DNA from 2 places in the uncultured Rummeliibacillus sp. genome. Region 2 is predicted to be linked to the other one. Evidence: predicted binding sites of a transcription regulator. Region 2 holds the regulator's gene; the other holds the start of a gene.
What was found. The regulator CtsR, encoded in region 2, represses protease genes until heat stress. The targets are predictions, from matches to a motif close to ATGGTCAATAAAGGTCAAACA.
Positions count from the first base shown of each region.

Region 1: Q0977_RS11005 (ATP-dependent Clp protease ATP-binding subunit) is a predicted target of CtsR. The motif match lies at 9,081-9,101, and genes of this name have one in related genera.

Region 1 is NZ_CAKQBI010000015.1:4,431-20,209, forward strand. It holds gene opp3b (oligopeptide ABC transporter permease) at 1-8, opposite strand, end outside; gene Q0977_RS10975 (peptide ABC transporter substrate-binding protein) at 159-1,853, opposite strand; gene Q0977_RS10980 (DUF3899 domain-containing protein) at 2,109-2,453, shown strand; T-box leader at 2,507-2,726, shown strand; gene trpS (tryptophan--tRNA ligase) at 2,769-3,758, shown strand; gene fabF (beta-ketoacyl-ACP synthase II) at 4,185-5,420, opposite strand; gene Q0977_RS10995 (beta-ketoacyl-ACP synthase III) at 5,447-6,385, opposite strand; gene Q0977_RS11000 (YjzD family protein) at 6,578-6,781, shown strand; gene Q0977_RS11005 (ATP-dependent Clp protease ATP-binding subunit) at 6,921-9,065, opposite strand; gene Q0977_RS11010 (Crp/Fnr family transcriptional regulator) at 9,442-10,146, shown strand; gene Q0977_RS11015 (ABC transporter ATP-binding protein) at 10,333-10,998, opposite strand; gene Q0977_RS11020 (ABC transporter permease) at 11,011-12,585, opposite strand; gene Q0977_RS11025 (metal-sulfur cluster assembly factor) at 12,868-13,176, opposite strand; gene Q0977_RS11030 (prolyl oligopeptidase family serine peptidase) at 13,229-13,996, opposite strand; gene Q0977_RS11035 (Cof-type HAD-IIB family hydrolase) at 14,417-15,226, shown strand; gene Q0977_RS11040 (DegV family protein) at 15,247-15,779, shown strand, end outside.
Region 2 is NZ_CAKQBI010000007.1:90,553-106,331, reverse strand. It holds gene ispF (2-C-methyl-D-erythritol 2,4-cyclodiphosphate synthase) at 1-74, opposite strand, end outside; gene ispD (2-C-methyl-D-erythritol 4-phosphate cytidylyltransferase) at 77-763, opposite strand; gene Q0977_RS06625 (PIN/TRAM domain-containing protein) at 832-1,926, opposite strand; gene radA (DNA repair protein RadA) at 2,037-3,413, opposite strand; gene Q0977_RS06615 (ATP-dependent Clp protease ATP-binding subunit) at 3,530-5,968, opposite strand; gene Q0977_RS06610 (protein arginine kinase) at 5,995-7,077, opposite strand; gene Q0977_RS06605 (UvrB/UvrC motif-containing protein) at 7,064-7,630, opposite strand; gene Q0977_RS06600 (CtsR family transcriptional regulator) at 7,644-8,114, opposite strand; gene Q0977_RS06595 (DUF4870 domain-containing protein) at 8,280-8,597, opposite strand; gene Q0977_RS06590 (hypothetical protein) at 8,774-9,001, shown strand; gene corA (magnesium/cobalt transporter CorA) at 9,227-10,189, shown strand; gene Q0977_RS06580 (hypothetical protein) at 10,279-10,476, opposite strand; gene Q0977_RS06575 (globin-coupled sensor protein) at 10,718-12,031, shown strand; gene Q0977_RS06570 (acyl-CoA thioesterase) at 12,129-12,620, opposite strand; gene Q0977_RS06565 (aldehyde dehydrogenase family protein) at 12,740-14,167, opposite strand; gene Q0977_RS06560 (DUF779 domain-containing protein) at 14,389-14,751, opposite strand; gene Q0977_RS06555 (aldehyde dehydrogenase family protein) at 14,768-15,779, opposite strand, start outside.

The DNA of each region.
Region 1 (15,779 bases), on a different contig from region 2:
TTAGCCATACTTGCACCTCCGATTATAATGCTTCTTCATAAGCATTTGATTCAAAAATAAGAATTTTCCGTCAATTTTGCTAATTTTAAAAAGAGAGTATATGGAAGCTATACTTCCATATACCCCCTATTCTATGATTCTAAACTTTGTTCATAGTATTATTCTTTACCTGCGATATAAGCCCATTTATAAGAATAATCTGCTCCAAAGTTATGAATTACTAGGTCTTTTACATAAGGTTGTTGTAATGCAATTCTTGTACGTTGGTATACTGGTGCGATTGCTGCATCAGTTCCAACAACAAGTTTTTCAGCATCAGCAAGTGCTTGCCAACGTTTAGCTGGATCATTTGCATAAGTTACATTTGCATCTTTGACTAATTTATCGTATTCCTTAGAATTGTAGCTCATTTTGTTTTGAGCACTATCAGATGTCCATAAGCTGATGAATGTCAATGGATCTTGGTAGTCAGGACCCCATCCAGCAAATTGAATATCGTAATCTTGTTTTGTATCTAAGTCGATACGATTTTGGAATGGAACTTCTTTAAGTTTGATTGATAAACCAGGTAGATTTTTTTCTAATTGGTTTTTCATGTATTCATCCATTTTCTTAGCTAAATCTGAATCATCACCTAAGAATTCTAACTCAACTTTTTTCACGCCAAGTTCTTTTAAGCCTTTTTCCCATGAATCTTTTGCCGCTGTTGCATCAAATTTGTTCATGTCGCCATTAACATCACGGAAATCTTTTTTGTTTTCATCGAAAGTGAAGTTTTTAGGTACTAAGTAATTTGCTGGTTCAGAACCATTAGCTAGTACATTTTTAGTTAACTCTTCTTTGTTAAATGCTTGAGCAATTGCTTTACGGATATTTACGTTAGCAAGTGGTGTATCTGTTTTACCACCACGTTTTTGGTTTAGTTTTAAATAGAAGACTGAAGCTTCTTCTGTTTTAACTAAGTTTTTATCGTTTGCATATTGTGCAGCAAATTCACCGCTAAGGCCTGCACGGTCTTTTTCACCTGAGTTGTAAAGGTTAACTGCTGTAGATGTTTCTTTAACAACGTCGACATTGATTGTATCAAGTTTTACATTGTCTTTATCCCAGTAGTTTTCGTTCTTTTTGTATTTCCAAGTTAGGCCTGTACCATCCCAATCAGAAAGGACGAATGGACCATTGTATAATAAGTTGTCAGAGTTTTTAGCGTATTGTTTACCTTTTTCTTTAACAAATTCTTCTTTTTGAGGTAAGAAAGTACCGAATGCCATTAATGATAAGAAGTAAGGAACTGGTTTTTCTAACGTAACTTCTAATGTTTTTTCATCTACAGCTTTAACACCTAAAGTATCAGGTTTAGCCTTACCTGTAGAAATTTTTTCAGCGTTTTTGATTACGCCATTCATCATATATGGACCGTACTCAGAACCTGTTTTAGGATCGATTGCACGTTTCCAAGCGAATTCGAAATCATTTGCTGTTACAGCAGAGCCATCAGACCATTTAGCATCACGTAATGTGAATGTATAAACAGTACCATCTTCGTTAACTTTTGGTTCACCTTCAGCGATTGCTGGTTCAGCAACGTTGTCTTTGTTTAAACGGTATAAACCTTCGTTCACATTGTTAAGAACTGTAAAACCTACAGCATCTGTTACTAATGCTGAGTCTGCAGTTGGAATTTCTGCAGTTTCCATAAGGTTCAATTCCTGTTTTGCATCTGGTTTATTTGTTTTCTCTGTGTTGTTATCAGTACCTTTAGTTTCGTCTTTATCTTTACCGCCACAAGCAGCCAAGAAGACGCTAAGTACTAATACAAGGCTTAATAGCCAGACTAGTTTACTTTTCTTCATAAAGTAATAACCCCCTTTAAAATTTTGAAAATTTGTTACATTCCTAATTATACCTAGACTTTCGAAGTTGTACATACCTTTTTTAGAAAATTCATTTGATTTCGTTTTATCAAAATAATATAAAACCCTTAAAAGCCTTTAAATATCAACACTTTTTAGAAATTATTTCAGAAATAAAAATTTTTCGTTTACAAAGATTTTTTTGATTTTTTCATAGATTCGAATTAATATATTAATAAAATGGAGGGAATTTTATTGAAAAAACAGGCATTGCCTTTTTTAATACTACAATTAGTAATACTTATAACGATATGGTTCTACTACAAAGAGATAACTTTGCTTGGCTATATCAATGTATCCTTTATATATGGTGCGTTTCTTTTATTTATCGGTTTGGCAAGTTACGTACTTTCATCAGGATTTTTCGATTTGTTTTACTCCTCTTCTCGAAAATTGATGTCTTTCAAAAAAAGAGGATCTGATATGGAGCAAATGAGAAATCCATCAGAAATTATTAGTTACAATTTTACATTTATCTTACTATTAGGATTAGAGATTATTATCTGTATGGTAATAGCGCTGATTGTATATTACCAATGATGTAGTAGAGACTTGAGTTTTGTTAGTATCTATATTATAATTTTCATCATAATATTTAGACGATGACGAAGAGTAGTACTTAAAGCTCGTGTGTTTAGAGAGTCTGTGGTTGGTGAAAACAGATCATACACTTTAAGGAATGGACTTCTGAGTTAGCTTTTCGAACCATGTTGTAGTAGTGAAGCTCGTGTTTCTCACGTTATGAGAAAGAGTGGTCGATTTTTCGACAAGCTTGGGTGGTACCGCGGATTCAAAACATCATTCGTCCCTATTAGGGATGCATGATGTTTTTTTATTCTAAGGAGGAATTATTACATGAAAAGAATTTTCTCAGGTGTTCAACCTACAGGCGTTATTACATTGGGTAACTATATTGGTGCCTTCCGTCAATTTGTCACAATGCAAGATGACTATGATTGTATCTTCAGTATTGTTGACCAACATGCAATTACAGTTCAACAAGATAGCGATGAACTAAGCAAAAACATTCGTACTTTAGCAGCAACATATCTTGCAGCAGGTATTGATCCTAATAAGTCAACATTATTTATCCAATCTGAAGTGCCCGCACATGCACAAGCTGGATGGATGCTAACTTGTACATCTTACATCGGCGAACTAGAACGTATGACACAATTCAAAGATAAAGCAAACGGAAAAGACGCTGTTTCTGCAGGTTTACTTACTTATCCACCTTTAATGGCCGGCGATATTTTACTTTATAACACAGATATCGTTCCTGTCGGTGAAGACCAAAAGCAACATCTTGAAATTACTCGTGACTTAGCTGAACGATTCAACAAACGCTATGGTAAAACATTTAAAATTCCAGAAATTCAATTACCTAAAAACGGTGCTCGTATTAAATCATTACAAGATCCATTGAAAAAAATGAGTAAATCAGATGAAAACAAGAAAGCAACTATTCGTATTTTGGATTCAGCAAAAGATATTGAGAAAAAAGTGAAATCTGCTGTTACAGATTCTGAAGGTATTGTGAAATTTGATATTGAAAACAAACCAGGTGTATCAAACTTACTTACAATTGAAGCTTCTTTAACAGATGTATCAATTGATGACTTAGTCGCAAAATATGAAGGTCTTGGTTACGGTGCATTTAAAGCAGGTGTAGCTGAAAGTATTATCAATCACTTAACGCCAATTCAAGAACGATTTGCTGAATTGATCGAATCACCTGAACTTGACCATATCTTAGATATTGGTGCAGAAAAAGCAAATGCAATTGCTAGCGAAACAGTTTCGAAGATGGAGATTGCGATGGGCTTGGGTAGAAAAAGACGATAAGCAGTCCTATCCAAGAACCTAAAAAAATTTTAAAATCGATTGTATTCAAGATAAACTTGAATACGGTTGTCCACGTATAACCTAGTGCATGATAGTTTAAATATAAAATCATATGTGTAGTAGTTAATACGATTAACCCGTAGCAAATTAAAAAGCCAAATAATCTCATATGCATTAAATCCTTTACTATTTTTTATAGTCTATGAATGAAAGCCTTTCTCTATTCATGAGAAAGGCTTTTTAATATGATTGTTATTTTGAGTTTCTTCCTATTATATAGTTTTTAATACTTTAGTAAATTCAAGCGTTAAAGTTTGGCTATTGATATTTCATAAATATAAGTTACTATTTAAAAATATACAAAAACAACACAGGTTGATAATCCCTGTGTTGTTTCAAATTATCTAGTTAAGTTACTAGAACAGTTTAGATTTTTTTGAATAATAGTGTTGCGTTGTGACCACCAAAACCAAGAGAGTTGCTTAATACATAATTCACATCTTGTTGACGCGCTTCGTTTGGTACATAATCTAAATCGCATTCTTCATCTGGTGTTTCAATATTCATAGTCGGTGGTACAATTCCTTCTTTTATAGCTAAAACTGAAAAGATTGCTTCTACTCCACCAGCTGCTCCTAATAAATGCCCAGTCATTGATTTTGTAGAACTCATTGCTAATTTATAAGCATGTTCACCGAAAACAGATTTCACAGCTTTTGTTTCATATAAATCATTATAATAAGTACTAGTACCGTGCGCATTGATATAATCTACAACTTCAGGTGCTACTCCTGCATCATCAATTGCTTGTTGCATAGAACGTGCGGCTCCTTCACCTTCTGGAGCTGGCGCTGTTATGTGGAACGCATCCCCTGTTGCACCATAACCTACTACTTCTGCATAGATTTTTGCATTACGTGCTCTAGCATGTTCATATTCTTCTAAAATGACAATTCCTGCACCTTCACCAATGACAAAGCCATCACGATTTTTATCAAATGGACGAGAAGCAGTTTGTGGATCAGGATTTAATGATAGTGCCGTATTTGAACAAAATCCTGCTACTGCCATATTTGTAATTGGTGCTTCAGCTCCACCTGTAATCATTACATCAGCATCACCGCGCTCAATTACCTTAAATGCATCCCCAATTGAATTTGTACCTGAAGCACAGGCAGTCACAGAACATGAATTGATAGCTTTCGCTCCAAAGTGGATAGACACTTGACCTGCTGCCATGTCTGGAATCATCATTGGTACAAAGAAAGGACTTACACGACGTTGCCCTTTCTCGATGAAATTCATAAATTGTTGTTCATATGTTTCCATTCCACCAATTCCTGACCCTATCCAAACGCCAGTGCGAAGACCTAATTCTGGTGTGATTTCAAGATTCGCATCTTCGACAGCCATGATTGAAGCCGCTAAAGCAAATTGTGTAAACCGATCCATTTTGCGCGCATCTTTTCTAGGAATATACTTCTCTATATCAAAGTCTTTTACTTCAGCAGCAACGTGAACAGGGAATTTTTCTTGGTCTAGTCTTGTTAAAGGTCCGATTCCAGATTTCCCAGCTTTGATATTTTCCCAAGTTGTTGAAATGTCGTTTCCTAGTGGCGTTACTGCCCCAATTCCAGTCACTACTACTCGACGTTTAGTCATGATTATAACTCCCTCTTTTCGTTATGTTATTTACCCCATTTAATAGCTACAGCACCCCAAGTTAGGCCACCACCAAAGCCTACTAGGACGATCAAATCATCATCTTTGATCTTACCATTTTCTAACTCTTCTACTAAAGCATTGCCTATAGATGCTGAAGACGTATTTCCGTATTTTTTAATAGCTGTTGACATTTTTTCAGCTGGTAAATCTAATCTTTGTCTTGCTGATTCCATAATACGAATATTCGCTTGGTGTGGAATTAAATAATCAACGTCATTCTTTGTATAACCAGCTTTTTCAATTACATTTAAAGCTGATTGCCCCATTTGACGGACTGCGAATTTAAATACTTCACGACCATTCATAGAAATATAGTCGTTATCGTTTTGGAAAAGATATTTACCACCAGTTCCATCAGCGCCTAACTCGAATGAAAGTATTCCTCGTCCTTCAGAAACTTTCCCGACTATTGCTGCTGATGCACCGTCTCCAAACAATACAGCTGTATTACGGTCTTTCCAATCTGTTATTTTTGAGAGTTTTTCTACACCAACTACTAATACATAATCATATGCATTATTTTCAATAAATTGTTTTGCTGTTACCAAACCATATATATAGCCAGCACATGCTGCAGAGAGATCCATAGCTGCTGCATTTACTGCACCTAATTTTTCTTGAATCATACATGCAACACTAGGAAATGGACGATCCGGTGTTACAGTTGCAACTAATATTAATCCAACTTGTTCAGCAGTTATACCTGCATTTTCAATTGCGTTTTTAGCTGCTTTAAATGCTAAGTCTGATGTATTTTCGTCATCCGCAGCTATATGTCTTTCTTCTATCCCCGTACGAGTTCGAATCCACTCATCAGACGTATCCATTATTTTTTCAAGATCAAAATTTGTTACAACCTTTTCAGGAACGTATCGTCCAACTCCAATAATTCCAGCATTCATGAGGTAACGCCTCTCTTCTTTGTTATCAATTATTAGTATCTGGTCTTAATTATAGCGAATATTTTTTTAGTTTTCAACTTTTCTTATAATTTTGCCGTTTTATGTACAAGCTATTTTGAAAAGAATCTTTTAATTAAACAGTCATATATGATATGATAGAACAGGTAGAAAAGTCAGTTAGAGGTGAAACAAATGAAATATATTATGTTAGTTATTTGGTCTGCATTATTAGTTTCTACATTGAACTATGTAGTCAGCTCAATCAATAATGTACCACTAGATGGCCCTGCATTTACAAAAGGTTTATGGATTTCACTTATCATTTCTGCATTAATCCTTGTATTGGATGCAGTTATTCCATCAAAATCACCTAAAGAAGTAGGTCATCAAGAATAATGAAAATCCTGCCCATCGTGTGGCAGGATTTTTTTAGTATATAGATAATGTATATCTTTATCCTCTGGATGAAGTAAAAAATCCCGATGATTTAAACTTCATCGAGATTTTTTCTTTATAGTGTTAGCGCTTGAGATATTTATCCTTCTTTATGAATGATAACTTGATCATCTTCCATAGATACTACTAATGTATCTCCTGCCATAGCTTCGCCCTTTAATAATTCTTGTGCAACTAATGTTTCAATATTGCGTTGTACAAAGCGACGTAGAGGTCTAGCACCGAATGCGGGATCTACTCCTTCTTTCGCAATCCATTGCATTACATCTTCTGTTACTTGTAAGTCTATTTCTTGTTCAGCAACACGTTTTTGTAACAACTTAATATATTTCTTAGCAATTTCAAAATATTGTTCATTCGTCAATGAATGGAACATGATTATATCATCTAAACGGTTTAATAGTTCTGGTTTAAAGTGTTGTTTTAATGCTGCCATGACCAAATCCTCAACCGCATGCTCACTTTCTTGCTCTTTCAAATCCATTAAATAATTAGATCCGATATTAGATGTTAGGATAATGACTGTATTTGTAAAGTTTACTGTACGTCCTTGACTATCTGTAATACGACCATCATCTAAAATTTGAAGTAAGATATTCGCTACATCTGGATGTGCTTTTTCGATTTCATCTAATAGGACGACTGAATATGGATTACGTCTGACAGCTTCTGTTAGTTGGCCACCTTCTTCGTAACCGATATAACCTGGAGGTGCTCCGACTAATCGAGATACACTATGTTTCTCCATATATTCGGACATATCAATTCGGATAAAGTGATCTTCTGAGTCGAAAAGTTGTGCTGCTAATGCTTTTGCCAATTCAGTCTTACCAACACCAGTAGGTCCTAGGAATAAGAAGGATCCAATTGGTTTGTTAGGATCTTGAATTCCAGCTCTAGCACGCCAAACAGCTTCTGTTACTAAACGTACTGCATCATCTTGACCAACTACTCGTTCATGGAGCGTATCTTTCAAATGCAATAATTTTTCACGTTCGCCTTCGACTAATTTTGTTACTGGAATGCCTGTCCATCTAGAAACGATCGATGCAATTTCTTCAGAAGTAACATCTTCTCTTAAAAGTCTTGTTTCGTTTTCACCTTGCATTGTTTTTTCTAATTGTTGCAATTCCTTTTCAAGTTCTGGAATTTTGCCGTGACGTAGTACTGCTGCTTTGTTTAAGTCATAATCATTTTCTGCGTCTTCTAATTCTCTACGATATCGGTTCAGAACTTCACGTTTTTCTTGAATTGTATGCAATGAAGATTTTTCTGATTCCCATTGTTCTTTCATCGCTTTTGATGATTCTTTCAGTTTTGCAAGTTCTTCACGTAAAGCAACCAAACGTTTTTGACTTGCATCATCCTTTTCTTTCATCAATGCTTGTTCTTCAATTTCTAATTGCATTTGTCGACGTGTTACTTCATCTAACTCTTGTGGCATAGAATCAATTTCTGTACGAATCATTGCACATGCTTCGTCGATTAAATCGATTGCTTTATCTGGTAAGAATCTTTCAGTTAAATAACGATTGGAAAGTTCAGCAGCTGCTACAATTGCTCGGTCATGAATCTTTACTGCATGGTGTAGTTCGAATCTTTCTTTTAATCCACGTAGAATTGAAATGGTATCTTCTACAGATGGTTCACGTACTAATACTTGTTGGAAACGACGTTCAAGTGCAGGATCTTTTTCGATATACATACGGTATTCATCTAAAGTTGTAGCACCGATACAATGTAGCTCACCACGCGCTAACATTGGTTTCAACATGTTGCCGGCATCCATCGCACCATCTGTTTTACCAGCTCCAACGATTGTGTGAATTTCATCGATAAATAATATAATACGACCTTCACTTTCTTTTACTTCTTTTAATACGCCTTTTAACCGTTCTTCAAATTGCCCACGATAACTTGCACCAGCAATCAATGCACTCATATCTAATTCATAAATGAGGCGGTCTTTTAATCCTTCTGGTACATCTTTTTTAACAATACGTTGTGCTAATCCTTCTACTATTGCTGTTTTACCAACACCTGGTTCACCGATTAATACAGGGTTATTCTTTGTTTTACGAGAAAGGATACGAATGACATTTCTGATTTCTTGGTCACGACCAATTACAGGATCCATCTTTCCTTTTTTAACTTCTTCTACTAAGTTTCGTCCAAATTGTTCCAATGGGCTTTTTTGTTCTTCATTGTTCATTTGCATTTGCATAAGATCCAACTCCTTTGTTTGACCTTTATTGACCTTTTGGTTAATTACATTATAGTTTCGTTATTCTTAAATGTAAAGAGAAATGTTTGACCTTTTTTGACCTTTTGTCAAAGGCATTATTTACATAGTTCTTTCTTCTCTTTAGTTCCTTTGATCAATCATTTGTGCGTTAGTTAAATTTCTATTCTTCATCTGATTTTATAAAACTTAAGGTTCAATTTCCTTTTCACTTACTCTACTTTTGTTACCTATACTACTACTAATACTCATACTGTTTCGAAAAATTTTCAAAAGAAATGTGACAATTTAAATGTATCGAAATAATTCAATATTCCTATGTTATAATGAAGGAAAATTAGGGAAGGTTGTAGATGATATGGTAAACTCTTACACGATAGCTCCACTTCCTGATAATATTTCAAAGATTTTTAAAGAAAATGGTTCACTTATTAAAATTTCAAAAGGTAGTCATATTTGTCTAGAAGGTGAACGTGTAAAAGATATTTTCTACGTTGTATCCGGGAAAGTGATTTTATCCAAAGAAACTGTAAGTGGTAAAGAATTGACTCTACGAATTTGTGGAAGTAATGATTGTATTGGCGAGGGAATTATTTTTAGCAAAACAGGATATTATCCACTAAGTGCTAAAGCATTGGAACCATCAACTGTCATTACCCTCGATCGGAATTTGTTTGAAATGTGTTTAAGTCAAGAGCCTACTATATTAATAGAATGCATTAAGTGGTTGCAATTGCAAAATTTAAAAACACAAACAAAAATGCGCGATTTACTTTTATACGGGAAAAAGGGAGCGCTTTACTCCACTATTATACGTTTAACTAATACTTATGGCATTTTTCAAGATTCTGGAGACATTGTCATTGATTATCCATTAACTAATTCTGACCTTGCCAACCTATGTGCAACTAGTCGGGAAGTGATCAATAGAATGCTACATGATTTGAAAAAGCAAAAGGTCATCTCATTTGATAAAAGTATTATTACAGTCCATAATTTAGAATTTTTGAAGAATGAATGCGAATGTGAAAATTGCCCATTAAGTGTTTGTCGAATAGACTAATTTACATCTTTTATCTATACCCATCTACAATATAACTATACAAAAAGCTTGGTTCTACAATGTGTAGCAACCAAGCTTTTTGATTTTATAGAAGTAGATTTCGTTAGTACCTTTCAGCTTGCGATTTGTTTGTTGCTAAATGAGGAATTCTTAGTTTGTTTATTACAACTCGTTGTTCCCCTATGTTCAATGATGTTGTAGTTCGTTAAATTTTTTATGTTTTAATTCGAGTACGATATCGCATTCTTTTGCGATTTCTCTTTCATGCGTGATGACAATGACGCATTTACCTTGCTCGTGGGCAAGTTCTTTAAAAAGCCGAATGATTTCTAAAGAATTTTTTTCGTCTAAGTTTCCTGTTGGTTCATCAGCTACTACAAGTTTTGCTTCACAGCACATAGCTCGTACGATTGCTACGCGTTGTTGCTGACCACCTGATAGATGTTGCACGTTTTTTTGTGCCATTTCCTTAGTAATCCCCACTTTTTCTAGCATAGAGAGCGCATAATCTTTCCTATTAGTAGATTGACTATGAGTGATTTCCATTGCGGATACAATATTATCTACTGCAGACATATAAGGTAGTAAATTATACGATTGGAATACAATCGACACACATTGGTTCCGGTAATTTGTAAGGCCTATCTTTTTTAATGATTTGCCTTCATACAGTATTTCACCTGTTTTTGGAACATCTAGTCCAGCGATCAAGGATAGAAAAGTTGTCTTTCCTGACCCGCTTGAACCTAAAATACTGTATAGTTTTCCCTTTTCAAATGTCAAATTTACATTTTCATATAAAGCATCATCTATATTTTTATACCAATAGTTTACGTCTTTTACTTCTAACATCATTTCACCCTCTTATGAGATTAAGATTTTTTTAGGTTGCATACGCATAACACCGATTGATGCAATGATTACTGCTAGGAAGCTAATAGCTAATCCAAATCCACCTAGCTCAACTAATTCTTTCAATGATAAAGTAATATTCAAATCTTCAATTTGCTTTGCGTTTTCTGCACTAGATGCTCCAAAGTTTGAGAAGGATGGCGCCCCTCCACCGTTTCCGGGACCGCCTTGACCACTAGGTGCCTGTCCTCTATTTCCGCTTGGTCCTCCGTTTTGACCAGGGCCTCCTTGACCAGGGCCTCCTTGATTATTTGGTGAAGAAGCCGTAGTTGTTGTTTGTTGTTCTAATAGCTGTTCACCCACTATATTGCCAACAAATTTACCACTTACTCCAGAAATGACAAGCGCAATGTCTAGGACTGCAAGCAATTCTGCGAAAAATTGACCAATAATTTTGGTACGCTTTTCACCAAGAGATAGTAGTACTCCAATCTCATACTTGCGTTCGCGAATCGTTAATATAACGATTAATGCGAGAATCACAGTACCTGCTACTGATACAAGGATGACAATTTTTTGTGCAAAGCTCTCGACATTTTCAAGTGGTTGAATCATTTGTTGATATACTTGGTCATTTGTACGTAAGCTGTATGTGTCCGTATCAAGACCAGCTTTTTTAGCATCTTTCACAAATGTATCCATTTTTTCTGGATCAGATAATGTATAAACAGCTGAATCTGCACTATCTTTATAGTCAGCGCCTTTAACCTTATTAGCAAATGTATAAGAAGTATAAATGGCATTATAAGGATTTAAAGCGGCATTTCTCATACTTCTTGCGTCTGCCGTTTCGGACGTTTTGTAAATACCTACAACTTTCAATTTATAAGCTGTATCTTCATCTTCGGAATCGGCAACTTTAATCGTGTCACCTACTGAAATATCGTTTGCTTCTGCTAAGTTTGTTTCGATTACTGCTTTATTAGTATTGGCGTCATCTTCAGTAATACCTACACCTTCAGTAATTTCTGCCGTTCCATTTGTGAAGTTACTTACAGTATCTGTAGCATTTGTGCCTTCAATGGTGATATCTCCCGATGACATCTTCATCATCTGCATACCCCCACCACCAGGACCTCGTTGACTACTTCCTTCCTTGTTTGAAGCGTTAGAAGAAGCATCTTCTTCCCCATCATCTGAAGAAATAGCGTCAAAAGATTTCGCATTGACGGAAGTCGATGATGAAATGTTATAAGATGAGACGTTAGTCAACTTCGCTAATGTATTCACAGTATCTAGATCAACCGGTGTGATGGAAAAGCTCCCAGGGTCAGGTCGCTCACTCTTATCAGAGGAATCATCACTACTAGATGAACTTGACTTCTTCATCGCATTCTCCATGTTGGTAGATAGCGTAACCGTTGCCCCCATACTTTTCTTGGCATTTTCTGTTGCTTTAAGCGAAGCGCTTTGTATTGTTAATCCTGCTAAAATGAATATTAATATCGCTGAAAATACAAAAGTGAGTAAAAGAGTTCTCCCTTTTTTCGCTTTTGTACTATAAAAAGCACGTTTAATAAAATTCATTTAAAAGCCTCCTATCATAGTAAATTGTAAATTTCGCATTTTTTAAACTCAGTACATTTTTCATTCTCAATCCGAGCTCGTTTTTGATTGATGTCATTAGTACTGTATCTCGTTTACAAAACTAGTATAGAAAACGAATGTATCAGGAATGTGTCAAAGAAAAAAACACTCGATTTCTTATTAGAAATCGAGTTAATCGTTAAAGTATTAAGATTTATCATATGTATATTGTTCTAAAAAAATCAGCAAGGAATTTTCTCCTCACTGATTGATTTTGTAATTTTATCGAATGCCAAGCGCCATTTTAGCATAGCGAGACATCATATCTTTTGACCAAGGTGGATTCCATACTACATTAACATCCACATCTTTTACTTCAGGAATCTCAAATAACGCTGTGCGAATTTGATCGACGATTACCGGACCTAATGGACAACCCATAGAAGTAAGTGTCATTGTAATCATGCAAATCCCTTCATCATTTAAATCTACATCATATACTAATCCAAGGTTTACGATATCGATACCAATTTCAGGGTCAATTACATTTTCCAAGGCACCTAGAATATTCTCTTTTAAATCTGCATCCATGATGTTTCCCCTTTCTCCATGTTGTTTACTACATCATATCATTCAGCAATCGTTATGCCAAATGGTCTGCAAGCCATTTTGTTCCTGCAAGCATTCCTGCACGGGAAACTTTATGACCAGCCTTCTTATCCACAATAAATGTTAAATCCTCAGGGTGTTCTGCATAATCTTGCTGTATACTTTCATAAAATGCATAAGCAGGTGCAAATGGAACTGTATGGTCTTTTTTACCATGCCAGAACAATACAGGACGTCCAGCCATAGTTTCAGGATGTTTGCTCATATCAAAGTAGCTAATTGTTTTATACATCTTGTCTAATTCTTCTTCACTTAAAGGAATGTCAAATCCTTTTTCTTTTATTTCTGCGATTTGACCTTTCGCCAATTCAAGATAAGCCGGCGCTCCCATCATAACAGAAGCTGTTTGAATCCATGGATACACTTTTAAGCAACCCATTGTTACAATTGCACCCATAGAAGTTCCTGAAAGACCGATTTTATCGGTTTCAAGTAAGCCTCTTTCTTTCAATTGTTTATATAAATAAGCCACTTCTTCGATTGAAGTAAGGACAATCTCCCAGAAACGTAAACTTATTTGAATTTCATCTAAGTTCTCATCACGCTCACCATGTAGCAAGGCATCAGGCAATAAAACACGTACACCTCTATTTACTAACTGATATGCATAATGTAGATTATGCTCTTTTGCACTTTCAAATCCATGTAAAAAAATGACTACTGGTGATTTTGCAGTGACAGTTTCTTCATTATATATATGCAACAAAGGGATATTACCCCAAACTTCATGATCCACTTTCATCCTATTCACTCCCTTATCTCTATATTGTAATGTTATCAAAAAATAGGAACCGTTACAAAGCTTTGGTTGATATAACATGCTTTATGTATTTAGGAAATCAAAATTTAGTATTTGCAGGTAAATACACACTTGAATCAATCTATTAAATCTTAATTGTAGTAACATAATAAACGACTAATTTGAGAATACGATCATTAATATTGGAAATCCTAAGACGAATTCTTCATTAAAATACTTTTGAAAAAGAGTCTATAACAAAAACACTAACATTATTATTATGCTAACATCACTAAACTTTGACGAAACACGCATAGAAAGGATAAACTTTATATATATTTCCTTAAGTTGGTGGTATTTTTCCACATACTTAAGGACAAATTATATCCCCGATGAATAAGAAAAACGAAGGGAGTGTTACAAATGGTACAACCCCATTTGATTGTTTTAGATTTAGATGGTACTCTATTAACCGATGAAAAAGTGATTTCTGAGAAAACGAAGCGCACGTTATTAAAGGCAAAAGATGCAGGTCATGAAGTGATGATTGCAACTGGACGACCTTATCGTGCGAGTAAAATATATTATCATGAACTAGGTTTACATACACCAATTGTCAATTTCAATGGTGCTTTCGTCCATCATCCATTAGATCAAAATTGGCAAACTGTACACAGCCCAATCGAACTTAAAGTGGTTCAAGAGGTAGTAGAATCCTTAAATCGTGATCAGTTTGAAAACCTGGTTGCTGAAGTAATGGATGACGTATATGTCCAATACCATGATGAAAAATTACTCAATATTTTTAGTATGGGCGATCCTAGAGTTACAACAGGTGCCTTAAGAGATTATTTAAAAGACAATCCAACAAGTCTTCTAATCCAATCTAACGAAAAAAGTGTTCCTACTATTCGCAAATACTTAGCGGATACAAAAGCGGAACTCATTGATCATAGACGTTGGGGAGATCCTTTCCCAGTGATTGAAATTGTAAGACATGGTATGAACAAGGCTGTTGGTTTATCTCATGTTGCAAAAGATTTAGGCATTCCTCGTAATCGAATAATAGCATTTGGCGATGAGGATAATGATTTAGAAATGATCGATTACGCAGGTGTAGGTGTTGCCATGGGTAACGGAATCGGCCAACTGAAAAATATCGCAAATGAAATTACCAAAACAAATAATGAAGATGGAATTGCCGAAATATTAATCGATCGTCTTCATTTATAAGAAATATAGGGGGTTGAAAAATGAAGATCTATGCAGATAGCGCTTCTGATTTACCGAAATCGTTTTACGAACAAAACAATGTCATCATATTACCACTACGAGTTCAAATGAAAGGACAAGAATATGATGACGTAATTGGTGTTGACATGCAAGATGTGTACGATACGATCCGTGCAGGGGAAATGTTAAAAACATCACAAGTCTCACCAGAACTATTCTTAAAAGAGTTCACTGCACTTGCACAATCCGGTGAAGAAGGACTTTATATTGCTTTCTCATCTCAACTTTCAGGAACATATAATACAGCAGTTATGATGGCGGAACAAGTAAAAGAAAAATATCCTGACCTTAAATTAGTCATCATAGATTCTAAATGCGCTTCAATGGGATGTGGCTTACTTGTTAAAGAAGCAGTACGCCTCCGCGAAGAAGGAGTATCCTTCGAACAAATCGTTGAAAAAATCCGTTTAAATGCTGAACATATGGAACACTTATTTACAGTAGGAGATCTAAACCACCTAGCAAAAGGCGGCCGTTTATCAAAAGCTAGTGC
Region 2 (15,779 bases):
GTAATCCCTCCAATAATTAGCGGACGTCCTTCCGCAAAAGCATGTACATCAAAACCTTGTCCTATTCGAAACATAATTATCCTCCTATACGTTGGCTCAGAATTGCTTCACCAAACACTAAGTCCTCTTTAGTAGTTATTTTAACGTTTTCATAGCTACTTTCAACAATATATACAGATTGTCCCAAACGTTCTACAAGCATTGCTTCATCAGTTCCCAAGAAATGATCTTCTTCTGCTTGTTGTTCTGCACGTTTTAGTATCTCGAAGTTAAATGCTTGTGGTGTTTGAATCATCCATAGGCTCGAACGGTCTACTGTCTCTTCAATGACACCATCCTTTACACGTTTCATTGTATCCTTTGCACGAACTCCAGCTATTGCTGCTCCCTTGGCATGTGCTGCCTCAACTAACTTATGGATAGTAGGTATTGTGATAAAAGGTCTTGCTGCATCATGAACCAATACGATTTTCCCGTCTTCCACCTTTTTCACACAATTATTCACACTATATTGTCTTTCTGAACCTCCATCAAGAAGTGCTCTTACTTTTGTAATTTGATATTTGGCTAAAAGCATTTCAATATATGAACGTTCCTCTGGTTTTACTGCTAACCATATTCCTTTACATTCACCATCTTGTTGAAATACTTCTAATGTATGTATCAAAATAGGCTTTTGTCGCAATTCCAAAAACAATTTATTTCGACCTGCAGCCATTCTTTTGCCACTACCTGCTGCTGGTAATATAACATCGTATTGCATGTCCTTTTCTCACTTCCTCATCAATGAAAAGACAAGGCAAATCTGCCCTGTCTTTTCTTTCTTTTGAATTATGCCATTCTTCCATTTTGCTTAGGTTTTGCAAATATCATTCGACCTGCGGATGTTTGTAATACACTTGTGACAGTTACAACGATAGCTTGCCCAATAAATGATTTACCTTCTTCAACAACAATCATTGTACCATCATCTAAATATGCAACACCTTGGTTATGCTCCTTACCATCTTTGATTACTACTACATTCATCTCTTCGCCAGGAATTACAACCGGTTTCACTGCATTTGCTAAATCATTTATATTAAGAACTTCTACATTATGCAAATCACAAACTTTATTTAGATTAAAATCATTTGTTAAAATTTTGCCACCCATTTTTTTGGCAAGACGGACTAATTTTAAATCCACTTCTTGAACATCTTCAAAATCAACTTCTGTTATTAGAACTTGTGAAGCCCGTTCGTCTTGAAGCTTTCTTAAAATATCTAATCCTCTACGACCCCTTGTACGTTTTAATGTATCCGAAGAGTCTGCTATATGTTGCAACTCAGTTAAAACGAATTGAGGGACGACTAGAATCCCCTCTACAAAACCTGTTTCGGAAATATCTGCAATTCTACCATCGATAATGACACTTGTATCTAATAACTTATAGATAGTCCCTGAAATTTCCGTTTCATCTGTGGCTCTTTTCTTTGAGCTATTATGCGATTTACCTGTGGTAAACACATTGATTAACTCATCTCGCTTTTTAAAGCCTACTTGGAATCCTAAGTACCCTAGTACAATCGATAATAAAATTGGTAAAACTGTCGTAACAATAGGAATGTTCACGCTATCAATTGCAAAACCTATTAAATAAGCAACAATTAATCCAATGATTAAACCAAGTGTACCGAACAATAAATCTCCAACAGGCGCTTTCAATAATTTTTCTTCCATCCACTTGATAAACTTCACGAAATAGTCTGAAAGTAAAAATGAAAACCCAAATAATATTAACGCACCAATAGCAACTGAAGTATACGGATTATTTAGCCATGGGTTTGAAGATAAATGAATCAATTCGTATAATGGCGGTAATATAAATAAACCCATTGTTCCTCCGATAAAAAGAAACGCAATTTGGATAATTTTCTTAAGCATATGATACACCTCCTAGGATAACAATTATTATTACATATCAACGCTTGATATACCCATATAAACAATTTATGACATATAAACTTAAATATAGACATTAAATTATTAGAAAATCACACGCCTTTAAAGCTAAGTTGTAACGCTTGGTTCACTGTATCTACTCCAAGTACTTCAATATCATTTGGATAATCCCATCCACCTATGTTTGATGACGGAATTATAACACGTTTAAAACCTAATTTAGCTGCCTCTTGCACTCTTTGTTCAATGCGAGAAACACGACGTACTTCACCAGTCAAGCCGACTTCCCCTATATAGCAATCCATTGGTTTCGCTGCAACATCCCTAAAACTAGAGACAATACTAACTAAGACCGCTAAGTCAATGGCGGGTTCATCTAATTTAACACCACCAGCTACTTTAATATAGGCATCCTGAGCTTGTAGTAGCATCCCCATTCTTTTTTCTAACACTGCCATTAAAAGCGAAATACGATTTTGATCAACACCTGAGGCCATTCGCTTAGGATAATTAAAACTTGATGGTGTTACAAGCGCTTGAATTTCCACCAAAATAGGTCTAGTTCCTTCCATCGAAGCTACAACAGTTGAACCAGGTGCTCCTTGCGAACGTTCTTGTAAAAACAATTCTGAAGGATTTAATACTTCTTTCAACCCATTCTGAAGCATCTCAAAGATGGCGATTTCATTTGTTGAACCAAAACGGTTTTTTTGGCTACGAAGTATTCGATACGTATGGTGACGCTCGCCTTCAAAATATAAAACAGTATCCACCATATGTTCCAAAATACGTGGACCAGCTATTTGACCTTCTTTTGTTACATGTCCAACTAAGAAAATGGCAATATTCTTTGTTTTAGCAATCCTCATGAATTCAGCAGTACATTCTCGGACTTGGGATACACTACCGGGTGCACTCGTTACATTTGGATGATAAACCGTTTGAATAGAATCTACAATGACAAACTTTGGTTTTACATCTTCAATCGTCTGATTTAAAAATTCTAAATTGGTCTCTGAATATATATATAGTTCTGATGACTTTACGCCAAGACGTTCTGCTCGTAGTTTTGTTTGACGAATAGATTCTTCTCCAGAAATATAGAGAACACGATGTCCCTTATTTGACAAAAGTGCTGATAATTGCAGTAATAATGTGGATTTTCCGATACCTGGATCCCCACCAACTAATACAAGTGATCCTGGTACCACTCCACCTCCTAGGACGCGGTTCAATTCTTTAAGTTCCGTTTCTACTCTTGGTGCTTCTTCTGATTCTACAGAAATGATTGGTACCGCTTTTTGCGAAACTTTATCAGAGTGTTGAAACGCACCTCTTGGACCTTTTGAAACAATCTCTACTTCTTCTACCATCGTATTCCATTCACCGCAACCCGGGCATCTACCTAGCCATTTTGGCGATTCATATCCGCATGAGTTACAAAAGAATTTTGTCTTTTTTTTGACCATTTTTTTCTCCTTATAGTGTCATTTCTTTACTTCATATTATAAAACAAGGCATTCCAAATTTCTCATTTGGAATGCCCTTTTAAGACATATATTCACTTTTCGCTATAAGTCATTCATTATTTTGTAACGAGTCCTTTTACATTTACAACAAATTGATCGTCTTCTACATCAAATACAACTCGTTGACCATTTAACACGGTACCTTTTAAAATTTCTTCAGAAAGTCGATCTTCTACATGTTTTTGGATTGCTCGACGTAATGGACGTGCTCCGTATTGCGGATCATATCCTTCCTTCGCTATTTTTTCAATAGCATTTGGTGTTAACTCAAGTGTAATATTTTGTTCTTCTAGTCGTTTTGTTAATGTTTTTGCCATAAGAACAACAATTTTATTCAATTCTTCTTTTTCTAGTGAATGGAAGACAATCATTTCATCAATACGGTTTAAAAATTCAGGACGGAATGCTTTTTTCAATTCTTCCATCATTACATTTTTTGCATTTTCTTGACTTTGTTTTGCACTTTGAGCACCAAATCCAAGAGATTTACGATATTTCAATGCTTCTGCACCAATATTAGAAGTCATAATAACTACAGTATTACGGAAGTCAACGACGCGTCCTTTAGAATCTGTCAATCGACCATCATCAAGGACTTGCAAAAGAATATTGAAAACATCTGGATGTGCTTTTTCAATTTCATCAAGTAAGACAACAGAATATGGTTTACGACGAACCTTTTCTGTTAGTTGACCACCTTCATCAAAACCTACATATCCTGGTGGTGAACCTACAAGGCGTGAAGTCGAATGTTTTTCCATGTATTCAGACATATCAACTCGAATCATTGCATCTTCATCACCAAACATAACTTCTGCCAAAGCTCGAGCAAGTTCTGTTTTACCTACACCTGTTGGGCCTAAGAAGATAAATGATCCAATTGGACGTTTCGGATCTTTTAATCCAGCACGTGCTCTACGAATAGCTCTTGAAATAGCTTCAACTGCTTCACCTTGACCTATGACACGTTTGTGCAATTCTTCTTCAAGATGTAATAACTTCTCAGATTCTTCTTGAGCTAATTTAGAGACAGGCACTCCTGTCCACATCGATACGACTTCCGCAATATCATTTACCGTTACTTTTGACTCTGCCTTTCCTTGAGCTTCTTTCCATTCTTTTTTGGTTGTATTTAGTTTGTCTTTTAGCTTTTGTTCAGTGTCACGTAATGATGCAGCTTTCTCAAACTCTTGTGATTGAACTGCAGCCATTTTCTCTGAATGAATCGAATCTAGCTGTTGTTCTAATTCTTTTAAGTCAGGCGGCGTTGTAAATGAACGTAAGCGTACTTTTGAACCTGCTTCATCGATTAAGTCGATTGCTTTATCTGGTAAGAAACGGTCAGAAATATAGCGATCTGACATTTTAGCAGCTGCTTCAATTGCTGCATCTGTAATTTTCACACGATGATGTGCTTCATAACGATCACGCAATCCTTTAATAATTTGAATAGCTTCATCTACAGTTGGTTCATCTACTTGAATTGGTTGGAAACGACGTTCCAGTGCAGCATCTTTTTCAATATATTTACGATATTCATCTAACGTTGTGGCACCGATACATTGTAATTCACCACGTGCTAGTGATGGTTTTAAAATATTGGATGCATCAATTGCACCTTCTGCACCACCCGCACCAATCAATGTATGCAATTCGTCGATAAATAAGATGACATTACCAGCTTGACGTATTTCATCCATAACTTTTTTCAAGCGATCTTCGAATTCACCACGGTATTTGGTACCCGCCACTACAGTTCCCATATCTAAAGTCATCACACGTTTATCACGTAGTGTTTCTGGAACCTCATTGTTCACAATTTGTTGAGCAAGACCTTCAGCAATTGCTGTTTTACCTACACCGGGTTCCCCGATTAATACAGGGTTGTTTTTTGTTCGACGAGATAATACTTCAATAACACGCGTAATTTCTTTGCTACGGCCAATTACAGGGTCCAAGCTGCCTTCTCTAGCAATTTGCGTAAGGTCGCGTGCTAAGCCATCCAAAGTCGGTGTATTCGCTGCTGGAGCTGCATTCGTATTTGCTTGTGGATGATCACTACTACCTAATAGTTGTAATACTTGTTGGCGAGCTTTGTTTAAGCTTACCCCTGCATTATTTAATACTCGTGCTGCTACACCTTCGCCTTCACGAATTAATGCTAAAAGTAAATGTTCTGTGCCAATATAGGAATGGCCTAATTTACGTGATTCATCAACTGATAACTCAATTACCTTTTTAGCTCTAGGCGTATAATGGACAATCGGGCCAACATTTTTTGTACCCATTCCGACTAATTCCTCAATACCTTCTTCAATCATTTCGGTACTTACATCGATTGCTTCAAGTGCTTTCGCGGCAATTCCGCCACCCTCGCGGATTAACCCTAATAATATATGTTCAGTACCAATTGCCTCGTGTTTCATACGAATTGCTTCTTCTTGAGCAAGTTGCAAAACCTTTTGAGCACGCTGTGTAAAACGATTATACATCATAAAAATCCTCCCCTTCTTCACCGTTTCTACTGTTTAGAGTCTGTATTATTCATTTGCAATTGTTCTCTAATAATAGATGCACGATAAACATCTCTTTCGTTTGCTTGAAGTGTTGTACCTGCATGTTGCTGTAAAAATCCCGGTTGCATGATTAACATGCACTCATTTAACACACGATCTGGAATAGGTGGTATCAATCCTAAATCTATACCTAATCGTACATTTGATAGACAATTTGCTGCTTCTTCACTCGAAAGGATTCTTGCATATTGTAAAACTCCTAGCGAGCGATTTAATCTGTCAGACACAGCAATAGATGCATGTTCTAATAACGCTCGCCTTGCACCAATTTCCTTTTGAACAATCTGTTCTGCAACGCTTTGTAAATCTAAAATTATATCTTCTTCGGGCTTACCAAGCGTAATTTGATTTGAAATTTGATAATAATTACCGGTAGCCTCTGTACCCTCACCATAAATTCCTCGCACAACCATCCCTAATCGCGCCATCGTATTAATAAGTGGTCCCATTTGGTTCGTCACTGTTAGAGCAGGTAAATGCATCATTACTGAAGCTCTAAGACCAGTTCCTGTATTAGTTGGGCAACTCGTTAAATACCCAAATGAATCATCGAAAGCATATGGTAATTTTTCTTCTAACAGGCGATCCATCTCATCAGCTAAATGATATGCTTTGTCTAGTTGTAATCCTGGTTGTAAGCATTGAATTCGGATATGATCCTCTTCATTTATCATAATACTAATCGTTTCATCTTCTGATACTAAGATTGAACCCATTTTTGTTTTATTTGCCAATTGTGGGCTTATTAAATGCTTTTCCACTAATACTTGTCGTTGTAATGCTGGCATATCATGAAGTGAAAAATAGGAAAACGGAACATCTAGATTATTTTCTTCATCAATAATTGCACTAGACACAAGTTTATCAATTTGTAGTGCTTCCTCATCTGAAAAAGCTCTTGGAAAACGAAAACCCGTTAAATTCCTAGCCAATCGAATGCGTGTACTCATAATGATATCCCCATAATTAATATCCCCACGCATCCAAAGAGGTGGCTTACTTTTTAGAAAATGATCAATGCTCGTCACTTTCTTCACCCCCTGATTGTAACTTCTTCTCTATTTCTCGAACTTGGTCTCGAATACTAGCTGCATCTTCAAAACGTTCTTCCTCAACAGCCGATTTCATATCTTGCCGTAATGCCTCAATTTGCCTTTTCATCTGATAACTCTCGTTAATAGAACCTGGTACTTTTCCAATATGCTCAATTGCACCATTATGAAGTCTTTTAAGTACTTGAGGTAATTGCTCTTTAAAAGTTTCATAACAAGTTGGGCAATTAAATTTCCCCTCTTCTAAGAACTTTCTATAAGTCATGCCACATTGTGGACAACTATCGTTTTGAACTTTTGTCTGAGTATTACTAATTGGAACTGCCTGAACCGACCAGCTTGGTGTCCCAAACCAACTTGAAAATAATTTTTGCACTGCATTTGGGTCTTCATCTGAATCGAGGTTCAAGTGAAAATGATCCAACTGCTTATTACACACATCGCAATAATGCCTAGTCAATTTTTTACCATTTTTCATTTGTGTAACTGTGATAGTAGCCGGTCGCTGTTTACAATTTTCACAAATCATACCTTGCACCTCTTTACGTTTGCTTGTCATACTTTAACGTTAATAACATAGCGTGCAATATTCGTGCACGTAATTCATCCCTTACCGGCAAGTTAATACATAGTACTGAACGATCAAGTGCTGCAATCATCATTTTGGCTTCTCTACGGGTAATCACATCTTCGTCAATCAAACGGAAAATAAAATCTTGAGTCGACGACTGGGATATTGAATCACCGACTTGTTGTAAAATTTCATCGATCAGTTCTGCCTCAGAGTTAGCCTTTACACGTAAAATTCGAATATAGCCGCCTCCACCACGTTTACTTTCTACTATATAACCACGTTCAGCAGTAAATCTTGTATTAATGACATAATTTATTTGTGACGGTACACATTGAAATTTATCGGCAATCTCACTTCTTTTTATCTCAATATGCCCTTTACCACCTAATTCAATAACTTCCTTCAAATACCCTTCAATAATGTCAGAGATATTTCGCATTTAGCTTCCACCTCACTCGCATCACTGACTTTGACTATCTTTGACTATATTATATAAGGCTATAAAAAATGTCGCAAATATTCTGCATTACTTTTTATGGTTTTCGTTTTTCTAATATACATAAAAAGCATACCGCTATATGCAGTATGCTCAACAATTAACTGATTAAATCCACTTACCCACTATAGGATAATCCCACGCTTCATCTTGCAACGCTTTAACAATCCCAATGATCGGAACAATAATACCCATAAGACCGAAGACAATAATCATCGGAATACCAATTATAGCTAAAATTATGGTGATGGATAAGAAGGTCCCAACACCAACTAATAACCACATTACAAATTGGAATAACAACGCTTGAATGGATAATTTTTTTACTTCTTCATCTTTAATAAAAAGGAAGAAGAGTATTGGCACTAAACATGGAGCAAAAAATGCACTTGCATGCAAGATCACTTTTATTCCCTTTTCCTCCAAACTAATCACTCACTTTCAATGTACTAAAAACATTTATGTTATAGCTATTTTACGTTCAATACGATAAATAAGTTTCACTTTTTATAAAACTTTACATAACCCCTTTCTACTAAACTGGAACATTTCAATTATTGTTTCGTCTTTTTTTATATAACAAAGTAAGGAGGTTGTTTCCTATGAAAAAAGCACTTTTACTTATAGGGACAATTCTACTCAGCTTACTCATTTTTATCGGTATGCCCTACTACTTACTAAAAAGTTCATTAATGCACAATTGCAGCGAGCAATCAGCGACATGTACCGAAACAATGCATCATAAATTATCCCACGAAATTTCAATTCACCCCGATTTTCGGGATTCTAATATACTAGAGAAACTTTCAACTAATAAACCCGGCTATTGAAATCTTTAGTAGGGATCATTTATAACGAGAAAACTTACTAGGCTATTCCTTTCTACTATAAAATTTTGCTAGCTATGGTTGTCGAATTAAGATTCCACCATTCTCATTACAAGAGGCTTGTCTCAAAAGAGCTTTTCAGACAAGCCCTTTTTCTATTCAATTTATGGAAACATTAGCATTTTTGTGAGAGGATAAGTATAACAATGGTTGAAATGAGGCGTAACAATGATTCGAACACTTGGAGTGACTAATGATCAACAACTAAAAGTGAATTTCCCATTAGAAGAAATTAAACAAGGTCAATTCGATTGGTATTGGGTAGATTTTGTGAAACCTGATGCCAAAGAAGATGCATTATTAGATACCTTTTTCCACTTTCATCCTTTAGCAATTGAAGATTGTTTAATGCGTCTACAACGCCCAAAAATAGATTATTACGATGATTATCATTTTCTAGTTGTCCATAAGATTAACGAAGAAACATTTGAAGCTGAAGAAGTAAACCTGTTCGTTTCCCCTAATTTTGTGGTAACTTATCATAAATCCTCTGTACCGGAATTTGACGTTGTAAGGAATCGATTAGCAAATCGTCCACAGACTTGGGAACGGGGGTCTATTTTTGTTATGTACCAAGCAATAGATAAAATTGTAGACAGTTATTTTCCTATGGTATATAACATCGAAGACCATTTAAATGAAATTGAAGATCATTTGAATTATCAAAATAGCACAAAATCCATGGGTAATGTATTCGACTTACGAAGCGATTTACTTCATATAAGAAGAACGATTTTACCAATGCGCGATTTACTGTATCGTATATTAAATTCTTACCGATTTAATTTGGGCGATCAAGAAAGGGTCTATTTTGGAGATATTCATGACCATTTACTCAAACTAACTGAAATGGTTGAGTCGAATCGTGAACTAACAGCTGATATGAGAGATAGCCATATGTCAGTAAACGCTACTCGTATGAATGGTATTATGATGATTTTAACAATTATTTCATCTATCTTTATCCCATTAACCTTTATAGCTGGGGTTTATGGTATGAACTTTAAGCATATGCCAGAACTTGAATGGCATTATGGATACTTCATTATTTTATTAGCGATGTTAGGCATTGCTATTTCAATGATAGCTTGGTTCAAATATAAAGGATGGTTTGACTTATTTAAACCATAAAAAATGCCTCTTTCATTTTTATGAACGGAGGCATTTTTACTTTTTAAAGAAGATTCTATTTCAAAAATTAGCGACTGATAAATTTTAAACTATTTATCTTTTATACCGAATAAAATAAATGACAAAATGTAAGTTACTAAAGTTGCTCCAGCTGCAATTAAAATACGATTAGTAGTTGGGACTGAAGTGTAATTAGAATTCAGTAACATCATAGAAGATACAGCAACTACAGCAGCTAATGGTAATGCGTATTTCATACCTCTTTGTTTATCCATTCTATCGTACATCCTTTTCTCTAAAACATTTTCTTTATTGTAGCATGCTAACATCTATACGTAACTTAAAACCTGTGACAATCTATTTTCTACCTTGATATAAAACTTGTTTTTTTGTTTAAGAATACTCTATATCTTATACATTTAATTACATTGTAATAATTCCACGCGTAAAATATTGAAAAAAATGATAAAATGATAGATAAATCGGTATAGTCAATATTAATTATATAACTAATGAAATGGAGACATTATGGTGGCACTTTGGTCTAGTAAACGTAATATAAACAAGAGCAATAACTATTTCAATATTAATCAATACATTGGACAAGTCACATTAGATCTATCAAAACATCCAGAAATACAAAAACAAGCTAAATTATTGCAACTAACAGTAGAGGACTTAGCAATTATTAAACAACTACAACCACTTTCACAGGAATTAATCGTCGAAATGGTTGACAATTTTTATAATTCTATTAGTCAATCATCGGATTTAAGCAATATTATCAATAAATATTCCGCTATTGATCGTTTAAAAGTAACACTTACACGTCATATTACAGAAATTTTCAACTGTCATATTGATGATGAGTATATTCAACAAAGGATTAAAATCGCTCATGTACATGTTCATATCGGTCTAAAATCTAAATGGTATATTAATTCTTTCCAATCCTTAACGACAACTTTTTCAGCATTTATACAACGACTAGAGCTATCAAATTATGATACAGCACTAGCTATTAATGCTTTTTCTAAAATCATAAATTTAGAACAACAAATTGTCATAGAAGCTTATGAACTAAAACAAGAAGATGAACGTATCCAAGCAAATGAATTTAAGCATAATATTATTCTTTCAGTTCAAAGCACTTCACAAGAATTAAGTGCAATTAGTGAAGAAACAACAGCTTCCATTCAATCATTGGCAAGCCAAGCGAATGATATAACGCAATCTACTCAACAAGGACTTGAATTTGTTACTTCTACTCAAGAAAAATCTGAGAGTGGCAAACAACTTCTAGAAGAACAAACGAAACTTATGAATCAAATGTCAAAAAGCGTATCCACACTTGATGATACAATGAGCCAATTACGTGTATCATCTCATAAGATAAATGAAATCGTACACCTTGTTACAGATATTGCGGATCAAACTAATTTATTAGCATTAAATGCTTCTATAGAGGCAGCCCGTGCAGGTGAGCATGGTAAAGGTTTTGCAGTCGTAGCAGAAGAGGTCCGCAAACTTGCCGAAGAAACAAAAAATGCAGTTCAAAATGTATCACACCTTATTGAAGAGACAGAAAATAATATTGAAAATATGTCGAGTTCCGTAAAAGGTGTTGATACACAAATAACAAATGGTGTTAGTATGCAAAGTGAATTAGAAAAATCATTTCTTAAAATTGCTGAGGCAGTAGCTGGGATTAAAACAATTAATGAAGACACAATTGAAGACATCACAACAATTTCACAACTGTTACGTGATTTAAGCGAAGGTGCTATGCAAGTCTCAACATCTGCCGATCAATTAACGAATATCGCAAACAGTCTAGATTAATAGAAATTATCTATAAGACAACTAACAGGAATTACTTAAATCTAAAAAAACGTCAACCCCGTATATCGAGTTGACGTTTTTCATTTTCTTTTATCATTTACATGGTAAAGAATTCATGCGGCATACTACGCTTTTCTTTACGATGTTCACGACGTTGGGGACCTGTTTCGAATAATCTCTTTTCTGCTTCTGTTTCAGGATATACAGGAGCAACTTCTTGTGGTTTACCATCCTTATCTACTGCAACCATAGTTACAAATGATTCAGTTGTTAGTCGCTTTTCGCCTGTATGAATATCTCGTGATTGCACAATAATATACAGCTCCATTGAAGTTCGACCAGTAGAACTTACGATAGCTTCCAATTCTAACACCTCACCTGAATGAACAGGAGAGATAAAATCAACCGAATCAAACGATGCTGTAACAGTTTGCATTTTAGCATGTTTCATAGATGTTATGGCAGCAATTTCGTCAATATACGCCAAAACTTTTCCACCGAAAATAGTATCCATATGATTTGTATCTGGTGGCAATACTAATCTTGTTTGAATAGTTCTAGATTGACTCATTGGAATAGGTTTAAGCATAAACAACACCCCTTTAAAATGTATCTGTATCTATGCTATATTTAAATCTGTATCTATGCAACAATAAAGCATTAGTTTATATATATTATGTTGTTATATAATTCCTAAAGACATAAATATTACAGTTTAGTTTTAATTGTTATAAACTTCATTTCTGTCATTTCTTGAACTGCGAATTTAATTCCTTCACGTCCATAACCGCTTTTTTTAATACCACCATATGGCATATTATCGATACGGAATGTTGGAACATCATTAATAATAACAGCTCCCGCTTCTAGTTCATCTGCTGCTCTCATTGCATCTTCTAAATTATTTGTAAAAATACCAGCATTTAAACCTAAGTCGGATTTGTTCAATAAATCGATAGCTTTGTCGAATGTTTCATATGGAACAATCGACACAATAGGTGCAAATGTTTCTTGACATACTATTTTCATATCTGGTTTGACATTCGTCATGACGGTTGGTGTCAAAGTACGTTCTGTAAAAGTACCACCTGTTGCAACAGTAGCTCCCTGCGCTTTTGCCTCTTCAATCCATTCAGTAATTCTAGTAACTTCTTTCGGGTTTATCATTGCACTTACATCTGTATTTTCATCCATCGGATCACCAACAACTAATTTTTCAGTTGTCTCCACAAATGCTTTTGTGAATTGTTCATAAATTGATTGGTGGACAAAAATCCGTTGCAATGAAATACATACTTGTCCTGCAAATCCAAATGCACCTCCTACACATCGATCAACAATTTTTTCTATTGGTGCACTCGGTTCAATGATCAATCCTGCATTAGAACCAAGTTCAAGTGTTACTTTCCGTAACCCCACTTTTTCTTTTATCTTCAGTCCAACAGTGCCACTACCTGTAAACGTTACTTTTTTAACAAGTGGATGTGTAACTAAAATATCGCTTAATTCGCTTCCGCTACCTGTCACAATTTGAAGCATACCATCTGGTAATCCTGCCTCTTTAAAAATTTCAGCCATCACAATACTACTTAGTGGTGTTTGCGTAGCTGGTTTTAACACAACTGCATTTCCTACTGCAAAAGCTGGTCCTAATTTATGTGCTACTAAATTAAAAGGAAAATTAAAGGGCGTAATCGCTGATACCACGCCTAAAGGAACACGTCTTGTCCAACCAATCCGATCAGATACGCCAGGCGCTGCATCCATTGGTATCGTTTCACCACTTACTTGTTTCGCTGCTTCTGCAGCAAATTGATAAGTTGCAATAGTGCGATCAATTTCAGTTAACCCTGCAGATAACGGTTTACCTGCTTCTAGTGCCAAAATTTCAGCAAATTCTTGTCGACGTCCTCTCATTATATTTACAACACGGTATAAAATCTCAGCTCTTTCATAAGCAGTTGATGATTTAAATTTTTTAAATGCTTCTTGTGCACTTTCAATCGCATATGCTACATCTTGTGGAGTCGCTTTTGCTACTTTTGCAATCACTTTCCCATCATAAGGTGATGTTAGCTCATAACTTTCTTTTGTATCTACCCATTGTCCATTAATCCATAGTTTTGTTTCTTTCAACACAAAACACCTCCATTTATGTTATACCCTCTTCTCTCCATACTATCACCTTTATTTGCTTAATGTCGTATAGCAAATTCAATTTTATCGGAAGATTTTATCATTTAAACTTTTGTAAAAGGGCATGAACATTAAGTAAAATATTGTTCATTAAAAAAGGGCCTGTCCCATAAGTAGAACACTTACGAGATAGCCCTTCTTTCTAATATGAGATTTCCGGTTTACAAAAGTTTTTTTACCTTTTCATATTCTTCATTTGTGAATACTCTTGAATTCGTAATGAAATGTTTTTCTTCTATACTATCCAGTGAAAAGGTAGCACCTCTACCTTCAACTGCATCTATAATTAGTTGCGTATGTTTCCAATAGTCATATTGACTCCTATGCATATAGAAAGGAACATTCCCTATGGAGCCAAGGTATATATCTGAAGCACCTAGTATAAAGTCACCCTCTCTATAGCACATAGGTGCAGAACCGTCACAACACCCAGCAGATTGATAAAACATGATAGGTCCATAAATGCTCTTCATATGTTCAATTAAGGTAAGTGCATCTTCTGTAGCAACAACACGTTCTACCATCTCTTTACCTCCTGACTTAGAAGAAGCCTTGTGGTTTACGGTTATAACTAACTAGTATATTTTTCGTTTGTTGATAGTGTTCAAGCATCATAGCGTGATTCTCTCGGCCAATCCCAGATTGTTTATAGCCACCGAATGCAGCACCTGCTGGATATTGGTGATACGTATTTGTCCAAACTCGGCCGGCCTGAATCGCACGACCTGCACGATATGCAATATCGCCTGAACGAGACCATACACCTGCCCCTAAACCATATACAGTATCATTTGCTATTTCAATTGCTTCCTCAAAATCTTTAAAAGTAGTTACCCCAATAACTGGGCCAAAGATTTCTTCCTGGAAGATACGCATTTTGTTGTTTCCTTTAAACACTGTAGGTTTAATGTAATATCCACCTTCAAGGCCTTCAATATGGTTTTCTTCACCACCAATCAAACATTCAGCACCCTCTTCTTTCCCTAATTTTAGGTAAGAAAGAATTTTTTGCTGCTGTTCATTAGAGGCTTGAGCACCCATCATGACTTCCGTGTCTAGTGGATTACCAATTTTAATCGCTTCAACACGTTGTAATGCGCGTTCAATAAATTTATCATAAATGGATTCTTGGATTAGTACACGAGATGGACATGTACAAACCTCGCCAGAGTTTAATGCAAACATAACTAAACCTTCAATTGCTTTATCCAAAAATTCATCATCATGATCCATCACATCTTCAAAGAATATATTTGGAGATTTACCACCAAGTTCGAGTGTAACAGGAATAATATTTTCAGTCGCATATTGCATAATTTGACGACCAACAGCCGTTGATCCAGTGAATGCAATTTTTGCAATACGCGGATTTGTAGCAAGTGGTTTTCCTACTTCGATGCCAAAACCATTTACGATATTCACAACACCTGCTGGAAGTAAATCTTGGATTAACTCCATCACTACCATAATAGATGCTGGCGTTTGCTCAGCTGGTTTCAACACAACACAGTTTCCTGCGGCTAATGCAGGAGCAAGCTTCCAAACTGCCATT